One region of the Nitratireductor lacus genome, then DNA from elsewhere that is predicted to be linked to it. Evidence: predicted binding sites of a transcription regulator. Region 1 holds the regulator's gene; each other region holds the start of a gene.
The links. Region 1 encodes LexA, which represses DNA repair genes until DNA is damaged. Its sites were predicted from a motif close to TGTTCNNNNTGTGTTCNG; they were not measured.
Positions count from the first base shown of each region.

Region 2: a site for LexA is predicted at 2,286-2,303, ahead of AC07E3_RS08315 (single-stranded DNA-binding protein). Genes of this name have one in related genera too.
Region 3: a site for LexA is predicted at 2,442-2,459, ahead of AC07E3_RS20755 (cytoplasmic protein). Genes of this name have one in related genera too.
Region 4: a site for LexA is predicted at 2,830-2,847, ahead of AC07E3_RS19655 (YifB family Mg chelatase-like AAA ATPase). Genes of this name have one in related genera too.

Region 1 is NZ_JBWKMB010000001.1:90,908-95,820, forward strand. Features, by position in the region: gene gyrA (DNA gyrase subunit A) at 1-1,906, opposite strand, end outside; gene AC07E3_RS00465 (MarC family protein) at 2,138-2,770, shown strand; gene lexA (transcriptional repressor LexA) at 2,870-3,589, shown strand; gene AC07E3_RS00475 (NAD(P)H-hydrate dehydratase) at 3,744-4,913, opposite strand, start outside.
Region 2 is NZ_JBWKMB010000008.1:14,537-19,449, forward strand. Features, by position in the region: gene AC07E3_RS08305 (molybdopterin molybdotransferase MoeA) at 1-1,175, shown strand, start outside; gene AC07E3_RS08310 (hypothetical protein) at 1,235-1,558, opposite strand; gene AC07E3_RS08315 (single-stranded DNA-binding protein) at 1,687-2,181, opposite strand; gene AC07E3_RS08320 (hypothetical protein) at 2,807-3,148, opposite strand; gene uvrA (excinuclease ABC subunit UvrA) at 3,180-4,913, shown strand, end outside.
Region 3 is NZ_JBWKMB010000037.1:12,503-17,415, reverse strand. Features, by position in the region: gene AC07E3_RS20775 (DUF5330 domain-containing protein) at 246-605, shown strand; gene AC07E3_RS20770 (SufE family protein) at 679-1,107, shown strand; gene AC07E3_RS20765 (DUF6456 domain-containing protein) at 1,131-1,955, opposite strand; gene AC07E3_RS20760 (helix-turn-helix domain-containing protein) at 1,957-2,307, opposite strand; gene AC07E3_RS20755 (cytoplasmic protein) at 2,593-2,892, shown strand; gene AC07E3_RS20750 (Ros/MucR family transcriptional regulator) at 3,011-3,430, opposite strand; gene mnhG (monovalent cation/H(+) antiporter subunit G) at 3,866-4,243, opposite strand; gene AC07E3_RS20740 (cation:proton antiporter) at 4,243-4,578, opposite strand; gene AC07E3_RS20735 (Na+/H+ antiporter subunit E) at 4,575-4,913, opposite strand, start outside.
Region 4 is NZ_JBWKMB010000030.1:25,774-30,686, forward strand. Features, by position in the region: gene AC07E3_RS19650 (LysE family translocator) at 215-838, opposite strand; gene AC07E3_RS19655 (YifB family Mg chelatase-like AAA ATPase) at 1,022-2,557, opposite strand; gene gshB (glutathione synthase) at 2,907-3,854, opposite strand; gene AC07E3_RS19665 (putative bifunctional diguanylate cyclase/phosphodiesterase) at 4,241-4,913, shown strand, end outside.

The sequences.
Region 1 (4,913 bases):
GCGGCATGATCGTCGTAATGCTCTCGCCCTCCTCGAGCGGCAGCATGTTGCGCAGGAACTTGCCAACGGATTGCGGCGTGCCAACCGGCAGGCGCCAGACCTTTTCCTTGTAGACGATGCCGCGTGAGGAGAAGAACAGAATAGGCGTGTGCGTGTTGGCCACAAACAGCCGCGTGACGAAATCCTCGTCCTTGGTCGACATGCCCGAACGGCCCTTGCCGCCGCGCGCCTGCGCCCGATAGATGGAGAGCGGCACGCGCTTGATATAGCCCTTGCGCGTGACGGTGACGACCATTTCCTCACGCTGGATCAGGTCTTCGTCATCCAAGTCCGCACCACCTTCGGTGATCTCGGAGCGACGCGGTGTGCCGAACTCGTCGCGCACGGCGATGAGCTCGTCCTTGACGATCTGTTGAATACGCGCCCGCGACGACAGGATTTCCAGATAATCGCTGATTTCCGCGCCAATCTGGTTCAATTCGTCGGCGATTTCATCGCGCCCGAGCGCCGTCAGACGCTGCAGGCGCAGTTCGAGGATCGCACGCGCCTGCTCTTCCGACAGATTATAGGTGCCATCATCGTTGATGCGGTGGCGTGGGTCATCGATCAGGAGAATGAGGGCTTCGACATCCTCCGCCGGCCAGCGGCGCTCCATCAGTTGTTCGCGCGCCGTCTGCGGGTCGGGCGCATGGCGGATAAGCTTGATCACCTCGTCGATATTGGCTACCGCGATGGCGAGACCGACCAGCACATGCGCGCGGTCGCGCGCCTTGCGCAGGAGATATTTCGTGCGCCGGCTGACGACCTCCTCGCGGAAGTGGACAAAAGCCTTCAGAAGATCGAGCAGGTTCATCTGCTCCGGCTTGCCGCCGTTGAGCGCGACCATGTTTGCGCCAAAGGACGTCTGCAGCGGCGTGAAGCGATAAAGCTGGTTCAATACGACATCGGCGACGGCGTCGCGCTTCAGCTCGACCACGACGCGATAGCCCTGTCGGTCGCTTTCGTCGCGGATGTCGGAGATGCCCTCGATGCGCTTGTCGCGCACCAGTTCGGCCATCTTTTCGATCATCGAGGCCTTGTTGACCTGATAGGGGATCTCCGTGATGATGATGGCTTCACGGTCGTTGCGGGCGGGCTCGATGGCCACCCTGCCGCGCATCATGATCGAGCCGCGGCCTGTCTCGTAGGCGCTGCGGATGCCGGACCGCCCGAGGATGAGACCGCCGGTCGGGAAATCGGGCCCCGGGATCAGTTCCTGCAGCTCGGGCAGGCTGATCGCCGGATTGTCGATCATGGCCACACAGCCATTGATGACTTCCGACAGATTATGCGGAGGAATATTGGTCGCCATGCCGACCGCGATACCGCCGGAACCATTGACCAGGAGGTTCGGATAGCGTGCGGGAAGCACCTTGGGCTCGCTGGAGGAGCCGTCATACGTGTCCTGGAAATCGACCGTTTCCTTGTCGATGTCTTCCAGAAGCTCGTGAGCGCCTTTGGTGAGCCGCGACTCGGTGTAGCGCATGGCCGCCGGCGGATCGCCGTCGATGGAGCCGAAATTGCCCTGACCGTCGATAAGCGGCAGGCGCATGGACCAGTCCTGCGCCATGCGCACCAGCGCGTCATAAATCGCCGCGTCGCCATGGGGGTGGTATTTACCCATCACGTCGGCGACCGGGCGCGCCGATTTCACATATTTGCGGTTCCAGTGATAGCCGCTCTCGTGCGAGGCGTAGAGAATGCGCCGGTGCACCGGCTTCAACCCGTCGCGCGCATCCGGAAGAGCGCGGCTCACGATCACGCTCATCGCGTAGTCGAGATAGGAGCGCTGCATCTCCTCGATAATGGAAATCGGCTCGATGTCGTCGGGCTCGCCCGGTCCGGTCGGCGTCGTCTGGTCAGTCAAATCGTGTCACACACAAAATAAGGAATCACTGACTTCTTATATATGAAGCGCCGTTGATTCTCCAATCGAAGCAGCGATTGAAGCCGGGGAAATCCAACGCGATTTCAGATGCATATGGAAGGTCTGTGAATGATTTCACTGACAAATTGCCGCAGACCGCCCGCCAGGGGACACAATCGGGTCTTTTCCGAAGCCTCCCGACTGGGCTAGACAGTTGCAAGGGAGGACCTCATGCCAGGCTACGAGACCGCATTCAATGCCTTTGTCACACTGCTCGTGACCGTGGACCCACCAGGCCTCGCCCCGCTCTTTCTCGCCCTGACGGTGGGCATGAACCGGTCAGAGCGCAACCAGGTCGCCGTTCGGGCGGCGATCATCGGCTTCGCGGTCCTCGCTCTCTTCGGCGTGGCCGGCAGCGCCATACTCTCCGTGTTCGGGATCACACTTCCCGCTTTCCGCGTGGCGGGCGGCCTGCTTCTCTTTTTCATCGCCTTCGAAATGATCTTCGAGCGCCGCCAGGAACGCCATGAGAAGAGCGCCGAGCGCGCCATCACCCGCGACATGATCCGAAACATCGCCGCCTTTCCGCTGGCGATCCCCTTGATAGCCGGCCCTGGCGCGATTTCGGCCACCGTTCTTCTCTCAGGCTCCTTTAGCGGCCTGGCCGGAAGCGCGGCACTGCTGGCAATACTGGCCACAACGATCATCATCACCTACGCCGTCTTCACGCTCGCCGAGCGCGTCGACCGGTTTCTTGGCGAGACGGGACGCTCGATCCTGACGCGCCTTCTCGGCGTTATACTGGCTGCCCTCGCCGTGCAGTTCGTCGCCGACGGCGCCAAGGCGCTGTTTGCGGCGCCGTAGCCCCGGTAAACCGCGCACAAATGCCGGGAGTTGCGGAACACAACTGGAACATATAGAGTATGTTCTGGTTTTGTTTTTAACTGATTCTCGGTGGCGCCCATGCTGACCCGCAAGCAGCACGAACTTCTCCTGTTCATCCACGAGCGGCTGAAGGAAACAGGAATCCCGCCCTCCTTCGATGAAATGAAGGAAGCGCTGGACCTTGCCTCGAAATCCGGCATTCATCGGTTGATCACCGCCCTCGAGGAGCGTGGCTTCATTCGCAGGCTTCCCAATCGGGCCCGTGCCCTGGAAGTTCTGCGCCTTCCCGATTCGATTGCTCCCGGCCTGAACCCCGGCGCACGAAAATTCTCGCCCAGCGTCATTGAAGGCAGCCTCGGCAAAGCCCCCTCGCCCCAGCCAAAACCGGCTGCCAGCAATGATGACGGTCTTGCCGGCGTCGTTTCCGTGCCGGTGATGGGCCGCATTGCTGCAGGCGTCCCTATTGATGCCATTCAGCACCAGACGCATTCCATCGCCGTCCCCCCGGACATGCTGAGCGGCGGCGATCATTACGCGCTGGAGGTCAGGGGCGATTCCATGATCGAGGCGGGGATCTTCGATGGCGATACCGTCATCATCCGCGAAACCCAGACCGCCAATCCGGGCGAGATCGTGGTCGCGCTGGTGGATCAGGAAGAAGCAACCCTGAAACGCTTTCGCCGCAAAGGCGCGTCGATTGCCCTTGAAGCTGCAAACCCGGCCTATGAAACGCGGATTTTTGGCCCTGACAGGGTCAAGGTTCAGGGACGTCTGGTTGGATTGATGCGCCGTTACTGAAGTATGTTGCAGTCAGGTGGAAAAACCTGACTGCAAAATCCTCCAACGCGGCGACGGCGGGTCGAGCCGTCTGTGTAGCCCCCCACTTTTCTTCCACAGCCGGGTACACCCCTTTCGTTTCTCCCCGCCGGTACGTCCCGCTCGCTTCGACCTTTCAGCGGACATGTTCCGGGAACTGAGACCGCAGAACCCGGGGCAGCATCTCGGGCAGATCCTCGGCGATAAGCCCGCGGCCGAACACTCCGCCGGCCTCCGCATGAAGCCAGACACCCGCGCAGGCTGCTTCAAACGCCGGCATCCTCTGCGCCATCAGACCAGCCACGATCCCGGACAGGACATCGCCTGAGCCGGCTGTCGCCAGGTGCTGCGTTGCGTTCACATTGATGGCTGCCCGCCCGTCGGGCGCCGCAACCACCGTATCCGGTCCCTTGAGCACGATTATCGCACCGGATCGCATGGCTGCCTCCCGGGCCCGCTCCACTTTCGAGACCTCCGGCGCATCTTCAAGACCTGCAAACAGGCGGCCGAACTCGCCTTCGTGGGGTGTCAGAACGACCTGCGCGGCGGAGGCCTTGATCATGGCGAAAAGCGTCTCCGGATCGCCGCGAAAGGCGGTGATTGCATCCGCATCGAAAACCAGCCCGCCCACATCGTCCACCTGATCGAGAAGGCTGCGCGCAAAACCTCGCGTCCGCTCGCCTGTTCCTGCCCCTGGCCCCAGCACTGCACCGGAAGGCGCGCGGTCACGGATGAACGCCTCCAGTTCGTCCGCCGTATCGGCCCTGCGCAGCATGATCGAGGTCAGATGCATAGCGTTGACGGAGAGCGCGTTGGCGGGTGAAAGCACGGTCACGGCGCCCGCCCCCGCCCGCGCAGCACCGCGCGCTGCAAGACGCGCTGCTCCCGTAGACGTGGCGCCACCGGATATGACGGCCACATGCCCGCGCGAATATTTGTGGGCGCTGATGCCGATCTCCGGAAAGGTCGCCCGCCACAGCGCGGGTCGGTTCTCCCATGTGTTGCATTCGGCTCGATCCAGCGTTGTTTCGGCTATGCCGATATCCGCGACAAGAAGCACACCGCACATCTGTCGGCCGGGCACGAGCACGTGCCCCGGCTTCTTGCGGAAGAAGGTCACGGTCATATCCGCCTGGAACGCAGTACCAAGCGGCTTCCCGGTAAGCCCGGAAACGCCGGACGGCAAATCGATCGACACCACGGGGAGCCCGCTGGTGCGCACCCGTTCTATGATTGCAGCCTCGCGCCCTTCGACAGGCTTCGACAGACCAGCGCCGAACAGCGCATCCACCACAAGCCATCGCTC
Region 2 (4,913 bases), on a different contig from region 1:
AGGCAGACGGGCGTGTTCTGGCCGCCCCGCTTTCGGCGATGCGCACACAACCGCCTTTCGACGCGTCGGCCATGGATGGCTACGCCGTGCGGGCTGCGGATGTCGAAACTCCGCGTGCGGTGCGGTTGCGCGTGATCGGGGAATCGGCCGCCGGCAATCGGTTTCATGGCGCGGTCGGCGCCGGCGAAGCCGTTCGCATCTTCACCGGAGCGCCGGTGCCGGAAGGCGCCGATACGATCCTCATCCAGGAAAACGCCGACCTTCTCGACGATGGCAGCATCGAAGCAACGAGCACGGTGGCCAGCGGGCGCCACATCCGCAGGGCCGGGCTCGATTTTGTCGAAGGCGATGTCGTTCTCGAACAGGGGCGCCGGCTCGGGCCGGCCGGTGTCGGTCTTGCTGCCGCCGCCGGCCACGCGATGCTTTCGGTGACCGAGCGCCCGCTGGTTGCCATCATCGCCACGGGCGATGAGCTGGTGCGGCCCGGCGAAACCTGCGGCCCCGATCAGATCGTGGCTTCCAACGGGTTCGCCATTGGGGCTCTTGCCAAAAGCGAAGGGGCCCGGATCCTCGATCTGGGCATTGTCGGCGACGACAGCGCCACGATCACCGCCGCAGTGCAAAGGGCCGCCGCGGCGGGTGCGCATGTGCTTGTAACCCTTGGCGGCGCATCCGTGGGAGCGCGCGATCTGGTGCGGCAGGCCCTGCTCGACGCCGGCATGTCGCTCGACTTCTGGAAGATCGCCATGCGCCCGGGCAAACCGCTCATGTTTGGCCGGCTGGAAGATCGGAACAGCCGAAAACAGGATCCCACTTTCCGGTCCGATGCCCCCGGAACCATGCGGGTGCTTGGCCTTCCCGGCAATCCGGTCTCAAGCCTTGTCTGCGCCCATCTTTTCCTGCGCCCGCTTGTCGCCCGCCTTGGCCAGCGCAGCCATACGCCGGATCTGCGCGCAGCGGTTCTGGCAAGTGCCCTGCGCGAGAATGACGATCGCCGCGACTATATCCGCGCTTCGGTCGCTTCCGGCCCGGAAGGGCTGATCGCAACGCCCTTTTCGCTGCAGGATTCCTCCATGCTGACCACCCTGGCCGCGGCCAATGCGCTTATCGTGCGCGAACCGGGCGCGCCGGCTGCCGAGCCAGGTTCGCGCTGCCGCGTTCTGATGCTGGCATAGCCTCCAGGTATCCGCCGGAGAGCGGCGCTGCAGGGTAGGAAAAATCGGGACCGAGGACCTTACCCGTCGCCGCGCCCGGGAATGGGCAGTGTGACCTCTCTTCCGCCAAATCCATGAACGGAATCGTGTGCGCGGATGGTGACATGGGTGAGCCCGTCAGGCAGCGACACGCCGGACAGGCTGCGGGCAAATGGCTGTTCGCTCACATGCGGGTGCAGGAGTTTGCGTGACCCGAGGACATTGCCGGCATCGTCGACCACGTCCCATTGATCCGCGTAGTGCTCCCACCCTTCATCTGCATGTTCCACGGTGACGTCGAAGCGGTAGGTGCCACCGGTTTCGGCGTGGATTTTCACGTCGACGACGTTCGCTTCACCGGCCATCGCAGCCGGTGTGAACGCCGCAAAAACGATTGAAAATGCGAAAAACCCGGCGCGCCATATCCGGATACCATGGTTACGTCCATGGATCGGGGCGGCACTGCCGGGTTTCAACAAGACCCTGTTCCCGATCAGAACGGGATTTCGTCGTCGAGGTTCTGCGAATAGCCGCCTCCGCCGCCGCCACCGCTGTCAGCAGGACCGGACTGGCCGAAGTCGGAGCTCCGATTGCCGCCGCCACCACCATAGCCGACCTGACTGTCGCCACCCTGCCCGCGCGTGTCGAGCATCTGAAGTTCGCCACGGAACTTCTGCAGCACGATCTCGGTCGTGTAACGCTCCTGACCGTTCTGGTCTGTCCATTTGCGCGTCTGGAGCTGGCCCTCGATATAGACCTTGGCGCCCTTCTTCAGATACTGCTCGGCAACCTTGGCGAGATTGTCGTTGAAAATCACCACATTATGCCATTCGGTGCGCTCACGTCGCTCGCCCGACTGGCGATCGCGCCATGTTTCCGATGTGGCAATCCGCATGTTGACCACCGGATCGCCGGAATTGAGCCGCCGAATTTCCGGGTCGGCGCCCAGATTTCCCACCAGAATGACCTTGTTGACGCTGCCCGCCATAACGCTTCTCCACGCTTGTCCGAAATCTGTCGCGCACCATATCGCAAGCGAAGCTGCCGCGCGCTCTTCGCCTTTGCCCGCTCCGCTGTCGTCCACAGCTCATTTGTTCTTATTATGTTCACATTCGGCGGACATCTGTCAATGCCTTCAAGAGCGCCCTCCGGGACGCCCTCTGCGGCCGCCCCGAACGACGCTTCGGGCCGGCAGATGCAAGGAAAAGCCCCGCCGCCTTCTGGTCGCGCGGGGCTTCGGGTCTTCTGACCCTCCATACCGGGAATGGTTTACCGGTGTCGTCAGGCAGGGCGGTTTCACCAACCCTGTCTTCAAGTCGTTCTGATTTTCGGGGGGCAGCCAGCCGCCAGCGTTGTCATGCCTGCCGGCGAATGCGTTCTTCAGAAACGTCACGCGCCATGGACCGGAACCGAAACACATGCGTCGCGCCATGCGCCGAATGCGTAGCGGACCGATCAGCCAGCTGTGGCTTCGCGATCAAGGCGAAGCCCGGTGGATCGGTCAGGTGGATTCATGCCTTCCTCCTTCTTCGCGTTTCGGACATTTGCTCGGCGTCAGCGTGCTCTAGCGGCGGTGCGCAGCCGATGCGCCCACCGGCGCCTCTTGCGAGCGCTCAAAAGCCGCGAGCGCTGACCGGGGCATACTGCGCCTTCGGGTTTCGCCGGTCAAGCGAATGCCCCGCCATGCCGGCAAATGTGATCGTCTGTAACGATCCGCACGCTCCTGCCAGACACGCTCCTGCCAGAATTGTCAGGAGAACGTTCGGCCTTTGTTCTTTTTGCTTGCCCATCAGCCGGGCAAGCGTGTTAAAGGAAGGACATGCGCCCTTCCGCTCGTTGAGCGGCACTGGCGTATCTGCGGCGAAGCGATATCGGCTGGCGTCTTCCGTGGCGCTGCGGTCGACATTTGCGTGCCGCTTCCTACATGATGCACGGACCGGCATGCTGCCGGCCAATCCGGTTTCTCAAGACAGGCAGCGACGGGGCATGCCAGAACACAAGTCCATTACCATTCGCGGTGCGCGCGAGCACAACCTCAAGAATGTCGATCTCGACCTGCCGCGCGAGAAGCTGATCGTCATGACCGGCCTGTCGGGTTCCGGCAAGTCGTCGCTCGCCTTCGACACGATCTATGCCGAGGGACAGCGGCGCTATGTGGAGAGCCTTTCGGCCTATGCGCGCCAGTTCCTGGAAATGATGCAGAAGCCGGATGTCGACCAGATCGACGGGCTTTCGCCGGCCATTTCCATCGAGCAGAAAACAACGTCGAAGAACCCCCGCTCAACCGTCGGCACGGTGACGGAAATCTACGACTATATGCGCCTGCTTTTCGCACGCGTGGGCGTGCCCTATTCGCCAGCCACGGGCCTGCCCATCGAGAGCCAGACGGTGAGCCAGATGGTCGACCGGGTGATGGCGCTGGAGGAAGGCACTCGGCTCTATGTGCTCGCACCCATCGTGCGCGGGCGCAAGGGCGAATACCGCAAGGAGATGGCCGAACTCCAGAAGAAGGGCTTTCAGCGCGTCAAGGTGGACGGCACGTTCTATGAGATCGCCGAGGTGCCGGCACTCGACAAGAAATACAAGCACGACATCGACGTGGTGGTGGACCGCGTCGTGGTGCGCGACGATCTGGCGACCCGTCTGGCGGATTCGCTCGAAACCTGTCTAAAACTCGCCGACGGGCTGGCGATTGCCGAATTTGCCGACAGGCCGTTGTCCGACGAGGCGACCGCAAAGGGTGGCGGGGCCAACAAATCGAAGAACGAGACGCATGAGCGCATTGTTTTTTCGGAAAAGTTTGCCTGTCCCGTGTCAGGTTTCACGATCCCGGAGATCGAGCCGCGTCTGTTTTCGTTCAACAATCCGGCGGGCGCATGCCCCACCTGCGACGGGCTCGGCAGCCAGCGCGCCATCGATCCGAATCTGGTGGTGCCGGACGACAATGCGATCCTGCGCGAAGGAGCGATTGCACCCTGGGCTAAATCGACCTCGCCCTATTATCTGCAGACGCTGGAGGCGCTGGGCCGCGAATACGGCTTCAAGGTGGGCGACCGCTGGCGCGACCTGCCGGCAGACGGGCAGGACGCGATCCTGAACGGTACGGGCGAGAAGAAGATCGTCTTCGACTATGATGACGGCCTGCGCAGCTACCGAACCACAAAGCCCTTCGAAGGTGTCGTGGTCAATCTCCAGCGCCGCTGGAAGGAGACCGAATCGGCCTGGATGCGCGAGGAAATCGAGCGCTACATGTCGGCCCACCCCTGCCCGGCGTGCGGTGGACACCGCCTGAAGCCCGAGGCGCTGGCGGTGAAGATCGACGGCCTGCATATCGGTCAGGTCACCGAAATGTCGATCCGCAAGGCGGGTGCATGGTTCGAGGATCTGCCTGAGAATCTCAATGACAAACAGAATGAGATCGCGGTCCGCATCCTGAAGGAGATCCGCGAGCGACTGCGCTTTCTCAACGATGTGGGCCTCGACTATCTGACGCTTTCGCGCAATTCGGGCACGCTGTCGGGCGGCGAAAGCCAGCGCATCCGGCTTGCCTCACAGATCGGTTCGGGCTTGACCGGCGTTCTTTATGTGCTCGACGAGCCGTCCATCGGCCTGCATCAGCGCGACAATGACCGGCTTCTCGCAACACTCAGACATCTGCGCGATCTCGGCAATACGGTGATCGTGGTCGAGCATGACGAGGACGCCATTCTGACGGCCGAC
Region 3 (4,913 bases), on a different contig from region 1:
GCTGAAAATTGCCGGATTCAACCCTGCCGGAGAAAAAGATCAACCACGCCAGATCATTAGATGCTCAACAAAGCGTAATCGGCATCCCGCGGGTTTTAGACGGGTTCGCTTCAAAGGCGAACATTTCCGAACTTTTAAAAAGTTTGCCTTCAATTTTAGGAAAAATCTCAAGAGCTCCTTGGCATGGCCGTGACAGGATATTTGCCAGGGACGCCCCCAAGGGGCAGAAAACGGGACTGGACGTCATGGGCTTTCTTATTCGCTCGATCTTCTGGCTTTCACTGGTGCTGCTTTTGCTGCCAATCGGCGGAACCGGCAGCGAGGATGGCACGGAAACACCGCAGGTCGGCGCCCTGCAGGCGCTGGGTGCAGCGCGCGAGGCCATCAGCGACATGGTCGGCATCTGTGAGCGCAAGCCCGAGGTCTGTGCGACCGGACGTGCCGCCCTTCAAACGATCGGCGCGCGCGCCCGCGAAAGCGCCCGTTTTGCCTACGAGATGCTCGAAGAGCCGGCAGAGGGTTCGGCAGGGGCCACTGCAGGCACAATTGAAGCGCCCCTGACAACCGGAAGCGTTCCCGAACACCCCGCCGCTCACGATCAATAGATCATCGCCGGCTTTTGGCGGCAATCAAAGGTTTTCCGTGACGAACGGCCGGACAATCACTATATCCGGCTTAATGAGCACCACGATCGACACCATCTACGACGATTTCGCCTTCCTGGACGACTGGGAAGAGCGTTACCGCTATATCATCGACCTCGGCAACGGCCTGGAACCCTATCCCGAAGCCGCGCGCGACGAGGCCCATCGGGTGCGCGGCTGTGTCAGCCAGGTGTGGCTGCACACCGAGCGTGGAGACGGCGACGACCCCGTGCTGACCTTCAGAGGCGATTCAGACGCCCACATCGTACGCGGTCTCGTCGCCATCATGATGCTTCTGTTTTCCGGCAGGCGCGCCAGCGAAATCCTGGCGATCGACGCCGAAAACGTGATGCGCAAACTCGGTCTTGACGAGCACCTCACACCCCAGCGGGCCAACGGGCTGCGGTCGATGGTTCAGCGCATTCGGAACGAAGCCACCGAAGTCGCGCCCGCGGCAGGCTGATTGCCTGCCCGGGGCCAGGACTTTCAGGCAAGCTTCGGTCGGTAGTTCTCCACTCCCCAGTGCAGGATGGGCCGAGATTTGTCGCCCCGCACCCCGGCAGACGGCTCGTAATGCCGCGCGAGCGCGCCGAGCGCGGTTTTCAGCACCACCTTGGCCGAGCGAACGGGCCAGCCCCTTTCCGTTTCCACCTGCTCAAACCCCTTCAGGAAGCAGCAGATGTCGACGAGGACACCGGACAGCTCCGGCCCAACGGCATCGAGCGCGCGGTCGACACGCTGACGCGCGGCCAGAGCAGCGTCGGTGAGTTCCACGCCACCTCCGGCCGCCGCGCCGCGCTTTCCCGCTGAAACGGTCGCGATCCAGTTCGCGCTCAGCCGCGGCATGATCTGCCCGCGGGTATAATCCGCGCGCAGTTTCTCTCCAGCGTCGAATTCCGCCCGGGTCAGGAAGGGCTCGCCGTTGCGTGTCCGCCGGCGCGCCAGTTGCGCAAGCGGAGATTCGCTGAGTGTCGCCGAAACGATCTCCTTCTCAGAGCCCTGCCGCAGAACCCTGCGTTCAATCTCCCAATGCTGCCCCCGGAAGGGTTCCCCGCTCGTTGCCAGCCGCCGCGCGCAGGCGACACCTGTTGCACTCAATGCGACCTTGCCTCCACTGAAGCGCAGGAGATCATCCTTCTCCAGCGCTCCCAGCACGGCACGCGACACCGATACCGTGCCCCGCTCGCCGCCGTCGAGCAGCACGCATCCCTCCTTCGCGCCGCGCTGTTGCCAGGCCGGGCCCTTCTGCAGAAACCGCAGGCAGCGCCGGCGTTCGCGCGCATGGCGCATCTCTTCCTTGAATACAGCCATGTCAACGCAGCTCCATGTTGCGGAACGCAGCGGCAGTGATGCGCTCCGTCATCAAAACAATCCGGTCGAACTCCTCGTCGTCACGCATGTCCTCGATGATATGACAGGCGTACTGGACCGTTGTTCGGTCGCGCCCGAAACCACGCCCGACCTCAGTCATGTTGAGCCCAAGAACGACATGCGCAGCGTACATGCCGATCTGCCGAACGCGCGTTACGCTGGTCGACGAGCGCCGTGTTTCGCGCAGCTCACGCCCACTCACGTTGAAGAGTGCGGCAACGATGTCGAGAACACATTCGCAAACCTCCCCGACACGCTCCTCCGCAACCGGACTCAAACGGCGATGAAGCATTGCGGGCGGCTGTTCTCCAGGCGTTGCGATCCGCCCTTCTCTTTGTTCCGATGATTTGGCAGCGTTTGGATGCACAGGCTTTATCCCTTCACAGGAAAGAGGAATAAATTCTTATACCCTACACATCCATACCCGGGAACAAATTACGAACATATAATTCGGTGAAATCCTGCAAGAGTTTGAAATCACGGAAGAAGTAAACCCGGCCTGCAATTTTCAACCCTGGTTTATCCCCGCCCCTCCCACGGCCCGCATAGTTGTCGCTCACGACAAAAAGGGTTGAGCATGACATCGATAAAACAGGAGAGGCTGGCCTTCCGCGAGGCCAAGCGGCAGCGCTATGAGAATGCGCGGCAAACAGCAGCGCTGTTCCTGACAGGCGGACTGGATCTGCAAAAGGCGCAGAAAAGCTCGGGCGCTGAGCGCATCAACATTCTTCGTCGCCTGAGACGGCTGATCGAGCGCGAGCGCCTGAAGGGTGCGCGCAACCACTGGAGCTACGACCTCAATCGCCACATAGCCCTCAGCCAGGCGCTCAAGCGCCTGGCGTCGAACGAAGCGCAAAACGTTCCGCTTCACCACTGAACGGCGATGGACAACCGGACACCAGCCCGTATCGTGAACTGTTGGCCGGGATCAAAAAAAAGCGGCGCAGATTGCGCCGCTGATCTGAGGAAACCACGCTGGCGTCGCGCGCCAAACGCTATTTTTCCTTGCGCTTGCGCCCTAAGCCCATCTGTTTGGCGAGTTTCGAGCGTGCCACTGCATAGCTCGGAGCGACCATGGGATAGTTGGCGTCCAGCCCCCATTTTTCCCGGTACTGCTCCGGCGTCATGCCGTAATGCGTCATCAGGTGACGCTTGAGCGACTTGAACTTCTTCCCGTCCTCAAGACAGATGATATAGTCTTCATGCACAGAGCGTTTCGGATTTACAGCCGGCTTCTGCTTTTCAGCAGGCGGAGCCTCCGGAGTGCCGCTCACTCGACCGAGCGCTGCATGAACGTCCGCAATCAAATTGGAAAGTTCGGATGCAGGAACAGGATTGTTGCTGACATAAGCAGCAACGACGTCTGCGGTCAGTTCAATAAGAGTATCATCGTTTTTTACAGAATCTTCGTTCATTTCGTTACCTTGCCCCAACGTAAATTCAAAACCACAACCTCATGCCGCCAGTGATGAGGTGTCTGTAGGAATCTTTAGTTCTTTAGGCACTTTTTGATCGATTCCCGACAAGCAATAATCATATCGTTCTTTTCCTCCTGCCGGTCAACTCACAATTTCAAATTAATACTATCAGAAGGCGAAGTCAGATTGTTTATCCCATCTCAAAAAATCGAAATTCATTCCAAAAATCAGGTAAACTCGATCTTAAACTGGGCGCTAATCTAAGTCGACCTTATCAATTTTTCCGCGCATTGCGTAACAATCGGAGACTGAAGCACGGGCAGAGACGACCGCACGCATGCGAAACATGCGAAATCGCACCGGTCGGCATCTTTCACCCGGGAAGGCATGTCATGCTAAATTGAAAAAGAATATTAGAAGAAAAACTCTTCTCTATTCTTCTTCACTTCTTTTGTCTTCGCCCGGAAGCGAGGTGGCGCCCTCAGGACCTGCCATCTCGTCGTGTACCGACTGCCCCCAGAGCCTGTAGCCTGCCGCGTAGGCGGCCTTGGCCAGAAGATGTGCAGATATCGGCGCGGTAAGCAGAAAGAAAACCACCGCCGCCAGCGCACGCGTCACAATGGCCTGGTCCTGCGCAAAGATTGCCAGTGCGATAAGCATCAGCCCCGATCCGAGCGTCCCGGCCTTGGATGCTGCGTGCATGCGCGTGTACAGATCCGGCAATCTCAATATGCCAACTGCGGCGATCAGCGTGAAGGCTGCGCCGACAATGATGAGCAGGCCTGTCAGTATGTTGAACACGTCGCTCATCACTGCTCCTTGTCGCCGTAAATGCCGAGCGTATCGCGCTTCACGAATTCCTGCTCATAACGCCGGCTGAGAACGAAGCGGGCAAACGCCACGGTTGCGAGAAAGCCGACAAGTCCCAGAGCGATGGCGATATCGAGATAAAGCGTGAACCCGGTTCGAATGCCGATCACCGCTATGAAGCCGATGGCGATGGTCACCAGCATGTCGAGGGCAAGGACGCGGTCAGGCAGGCTCGGCCCCACCAGGACACGAACAACCGTCAGCAGGAAAGACAGGCTCAGCAATGCAAGTGCGATAAACTCGGCAAAGACGAGAAATTCTTCGCTGGCGCTCATCGAAACGCCTCCATGATCTTTCGTTCAAAACCTTCGGCAATGTCGCGCCGCAGCTCGTCAGGGTCAGAGCAGTCAATGGCATGGACATAGAGAAAGCGGCGGTCCTCCGAAACGTCGACAGACAGGGTCCCCGGCGTCAGCGTGATCAAGTTTGCCAGAAGCGTAATCTCGAAATCCCGGTCGACCTTGAGCGGATAGGCAAAGATGCCGGGCTTCAGGTCCATTTTCGGCGACAGGACGAGAAGAGCGACCCGCCAGGCCGAGAGCGCCAGTTCATAGAGAAAAAGAAGCGCGAGAGAGACCACCCGCATGCTGCGCGCAAAATACCCCAGCGA
Region 4 (4,913 bases), on a different contig from region 1:
CGGTTTCCACTTTTCGGGCCGATGCTTAAGATCGCCGTGCGTCCGTCCGGACGCACAAAGGACGATCTAAACTATTGATGGAGCATCGGAATAAACCGAAAACCGGTTTCCACTTTTCGGGCCGATGCTCTGGAACAGTTCACCGTTTCATGATCCAACCCTGACGCCCTGGCGCGGTGCATTAATTAGCCAGCTTTATTCCTCGTCAGAGGCATCATCTTTCCTGCAGGGCAAGACGTGCGCCGAGAGCCAGATAGATGGTGCCGACGACGCGCCCCTGCCAGCGTGCGACCGCAGGGTTGCGCCGCAGCCACGCACCGACCGAGCCGGCGCCGATCGCAATGAGCGAGGTGAAGGCCGCGCTCATCACGACAAAGACAAATCCCAGTGTCGCGAGCTGGAGGACGGCCGAGCCTCCCGGCTGAACGAACTGCGGCAGAAAGGCAAGGAAGAACAAAGCCGTCTTCGGGTTGAGCACCTCGGCAAGCAGTGCCTGCCGAAAGGCCCGTGGCGCCGTCAGCGGCCGCACGACGGGCAGATCAAACCGATCCGTCTTCTCCAGAAAAGCACTGATGCCAAGGTAGATCAGATAAGCGACACCGATATATTTGACGATGGTGAAGGCCAGCGCCGAGGTCATGAGGATCGCGGACAGGCCGACTGTCGCCATGATCGTGTGAACGAGATCGCCCGCCGCGATGCCGAGCCCTGTAGCAATGCCGATCCGCCGACCGCCGCTGGCGGCACGGGCAAGTGTCATCAGCACTGCAGGACCGGGGATCAGAAACAGTCCCAGGACAACGAGTACGTAGGTCAACAGGGTTCCGGTCTCGACCATTTCATCCTCTCCGTGGAGCGCCATGCGCCCTTTCGGGCACTTGAAGGACGTTCAATTTCTGCACTCTTCCCCATCCATGCGGACGCCAGATGATCCCATCTGACCGCAAGATGCTCCAGCCACCGGCGCAACTATGCGGTGCTTTTCAGGCTGCGGCAACCTCGAACCCCGCGCGCGACAGATTCAGGCAATCTCCGCCCTTGCCTGCCCGGCCATGCGATAGGAAATCGATTCGGCGATATGGGGTCGCGCAACGGCATCGGCACCGTCGAGATCCGCCAGCGTGCGCGCTACCTTGAGCACGCGATGATATGCGCGGGCAGAAAAGCCAAGTTTCTCGCTCGCCTGACGGATCAGGGCCGTGCAATCGGCATCGAGAGAAACGACGTCTTCGATGAGTGCTGCGGAACAGGATGCATTCGTGGTCCACGCCGGCAGGCCATGCGCCGTGTAGCGTGCCTGCTGCTTTTGCCGGGCAAAGGCGACACGCTCGGCCACGGCAGCGCTCGTTTCAGCCCGCCCTGCCCCGCCGATGAGATCTCCAGCAGAAACCGCCGGAACATCGATGCGAAGATCGATGCGGTCGAGCAGCGGACCTGAAATGCGCGCCTGATAATCCGTCACGCAGCGCGGCCCGCGCCGGCAACGATGGCCGGGCTCCCCCGCCATGCCACAGCGACACGGGTTCATGGCGGCGACAAGCTGGATGCGCGCCGGGTAGCTGACCCGGTGATTGGCACGGGCGATCACGCATTCGGCTGTCTCCAGAGGCTGACGCAGGGAATCGAGAACCTGCGGGGAGAACTCCGGCAATTCATCGAGAAACAGAACGCCATGATGGGATAGCGAGGCCTCGCCGGGCCGGGCCTTCAACCCGCCGCCCACGATGGCCGCCATGGATGCGGAATGGTGCGGCGCGCGAAAGGGGCGACGGTCCGACAGTTTCCCATCCGCCAGTTCGCCGGCGATGGAGGCGATCATCGAAACTTCCAGAAGCTCGCGCGGCGAGAGCGGCGGCAGGATGGACGGCAGGCGCTGCGCCAGCATGGACTTGCCGGCGCCCGGTGGCCCGACCATCAGGAGATTGTGGCCACCGGCAGCCGCCACTTCGAGCGTTCGCTTGGCGGCTTCCTGCCCGCGAATATCGGCAAGGTCCGGAACCGTGGCCGGCGGCGGATAGAGCGCCGGCTCCGGCCGGCTCATGACCTGGCTACCCCGGAAATGATTGGCCAGCGCGATGAGGCTGCGCGGAGCGAGAATATCTATATCCGCTCCGGCCCATGCCGCTTCCGCGCCACAGGCGTGGGGACAGATCAGGCCGCGTTCCATGGCGTTTGCACCAATGGCAGCCGGCAAAACACCATTGACCGCAGCGACCGTGCCATCGAGCGACAGTTCGCCGAGGACGACGTAACCCGCCAGCGCATCCGAAGGGACAGCGCCGAGCGCCGCCATCAGCCCAAGAGCAATGGGGAGATCATAATGGCTTCCCTCCTTCGGCAGATCGGCGGGGGCGAGATTGACCGTCACCTTCTTCGGCGGCATGGACAGGCCGGAGGCATGAAGTGCGGCCTGCACCCGCTCCCGGCTCTCCGCCACCGCCTTGTCGGCAAGCCCGACGATCTGCATTCCCATCTTGCCGGGGGCAACCATGACCTGCACGTCGACGGGAACGGCCTCCACCCCCTGAAAGGCCACAGTGCGGACATGCGAAACCATGCGTTATCCCCCCAGCCACGCCTGAACCGGCTGTTCTGAATCGCCATGCGCCCATTCGGGCGCAAAAGGGCGGTCCAGGTCTTTGAAAGGGCATCGGAACAACCCGAAAACCGGTACCCACTTTTCGGTCCGATGCCCTGGCACTCACAAGACACAGCATCCACAAGACGCAGGCAAGCCTGCATCCCAGCGAGACGCACCAGAAAATACAGCCAGAACAAGAAATCTCATCGCCCTGCAACTGTATTGAAGCAGTTTCCGGCGATCAGATCAAGAACGTTTCGGGAACGAGAAAGCGTATGAGTTGTTTTCAGGTTGCAGGTGGTTGTGCCGGCGGAACAGGGCCATATCAGCCGCCGGCCCGACGCGCCTCAACGGCCTCCCAGAACAGGGCGGCAATGTCGGCTCCGCCGAACCTCTTCACCTCCCGGATGCCCGTTGGCGAGGTCACGTTGATTTCCGTCAGCCAGTCACCGATGACATCGATGCCGACCAGGGTGAAGCCGCGTTCGCGCAGGGACGGGCCGATGCGCGCGCAGATCTCGCGCTCGCGGTCGGTCAATTCCGCATGTTCCGCGCGGCCGCCGACATGCATGTTGGAGCGGGAATCATGCTCGGCGGGAACCCGATTGATGGCACCGACGGGCTCGCCCTCGATGAGGATGATGCGCTTGTCGCCGCCCCGCACCTCTTTCAGATAGCGCTGCACGATGAAAGGTTCGCGGAAGGCGCCCATGAACATTTCCAGCAGCGAGGCGAGATTGCGGTCGCCCTCCCTCAAATGGAAGATGCCCGCGCCGCCATTGCCGTAGAGCGGCTTGACGATGATGTCGCCATGCTTTTTCCGGAAATCGTCGACCTCGCGCGTGTCGCGCGTGATGAGGGTTTCGGGCATCAGGTCCGCAAACTCGGTGACGAAGATCTTCTCGGGACTGTTGCGCACCCAGGATGGATCATTGACGACCAGTGTCTTCGGGTGGATGCGGTCGAGGATGTGGGTGGTGGTGATGTAATTCATGTCGAAGGGCGGGTCCTGGCGCAGAAGCACCACGTCCATCTCCGACAGATCGAGCCGCTGCGGCGCGCCCAGCGTGAAGTGATTGCCCTCTTCGTCCCGCACTTCCAGCGTCTCTGCCCAGGCAATGACCTTTCCATCGACCATGGAAAGCCTGTCCGGCGTGTAATGCCAGAGCGCATGGCCCCTCGCCTGCGCTTCCAGAGCGAGCGCAAAGCTCGTGTCGCCGGCAATCGAGACGGTAGAAATGTGGTCCATCTGGACCGCGACTTTAAGGGACATGGAATAAACTCCGGAGGGAAACTGGCAGCTCGCCTCCAACATTCGCATCCCATCCGCTTCGACGGCGAGAGCAAAGGCTGGAAACAACGGTGCCACTGGCCGCTTTATATTTCCTGGGTCGGGACCCTGATGGAATTTATGAATTCGACATTCGATCTCAAGATGGGACCAAGCAAATATCGACGTCAAACTCATTCCAGTGGCGGCAGCAGATGACGGCGCGAGCGCGCCCGTGTCAAGCCAGTGGGGCGGTCCGCGCGCGGTGCCGCGCCTGGATCGGCGACAATCACGTGCGCATTATCCGAATATTGGATACGATTCCTAAACAATTTAGGTCCATGGTTCGGCGCATGTGATCAAAAAATCGCCAGAGCAACGGAGTTTCGATGCAGCCGGCGCCCGCACAAGAACGGACGATAACGGCAGACCAGTCCGACTTTGCCTTCACCGATGCGTTGACGGGCCTGGGAAACATGCGTCGGTTCTTCGACAAGATAAACCGACTGATCGAAGAACGCGCCGACGACCCCGCCCCCTTTGCGATTGGCGTTCTCGACCTTGACGGCTTCAAGCCGATCAACGACCTCTTCGGCCGCGCTGCCGGCGACGAAATCCTGCAACAGGTTGCCATGCGGCTTCGGGCGGCGATGGATGCGCACTCCACGGTGACGCGGATCGGCGCGGATGAGTTTGCGTTTCTGTTTCCTCTCGTCTTCAGCGAGGAGGCGGCACGCGAGAAGACCAGGCTCCTGATCGAAATCCTTTCCGCCCCCTACGATGTGGGGCAGCGCACGGCCAGGCTTTCGGCTTCGGCCGGCTGCTCGCTCTATTATTCGGAAGAGGAAACGAGCGAGGTTCTGCTCAACAAGGCGGAGACTGCGCTCTACCAGGCCAAGCGTACCGGCCGTGGGGCCGTGGTGGTCTACACACGCGAAATGGAAGAAGCCGCCAAGCGCGTGACCCATATCGAACAGGCGCTGAGACGCGCCGTGGCTGCCGGCGAGGTGGAGCCGCATTTCCAGCCGATCGTGGACCTGAACACACGCCGTACGGTGGGTT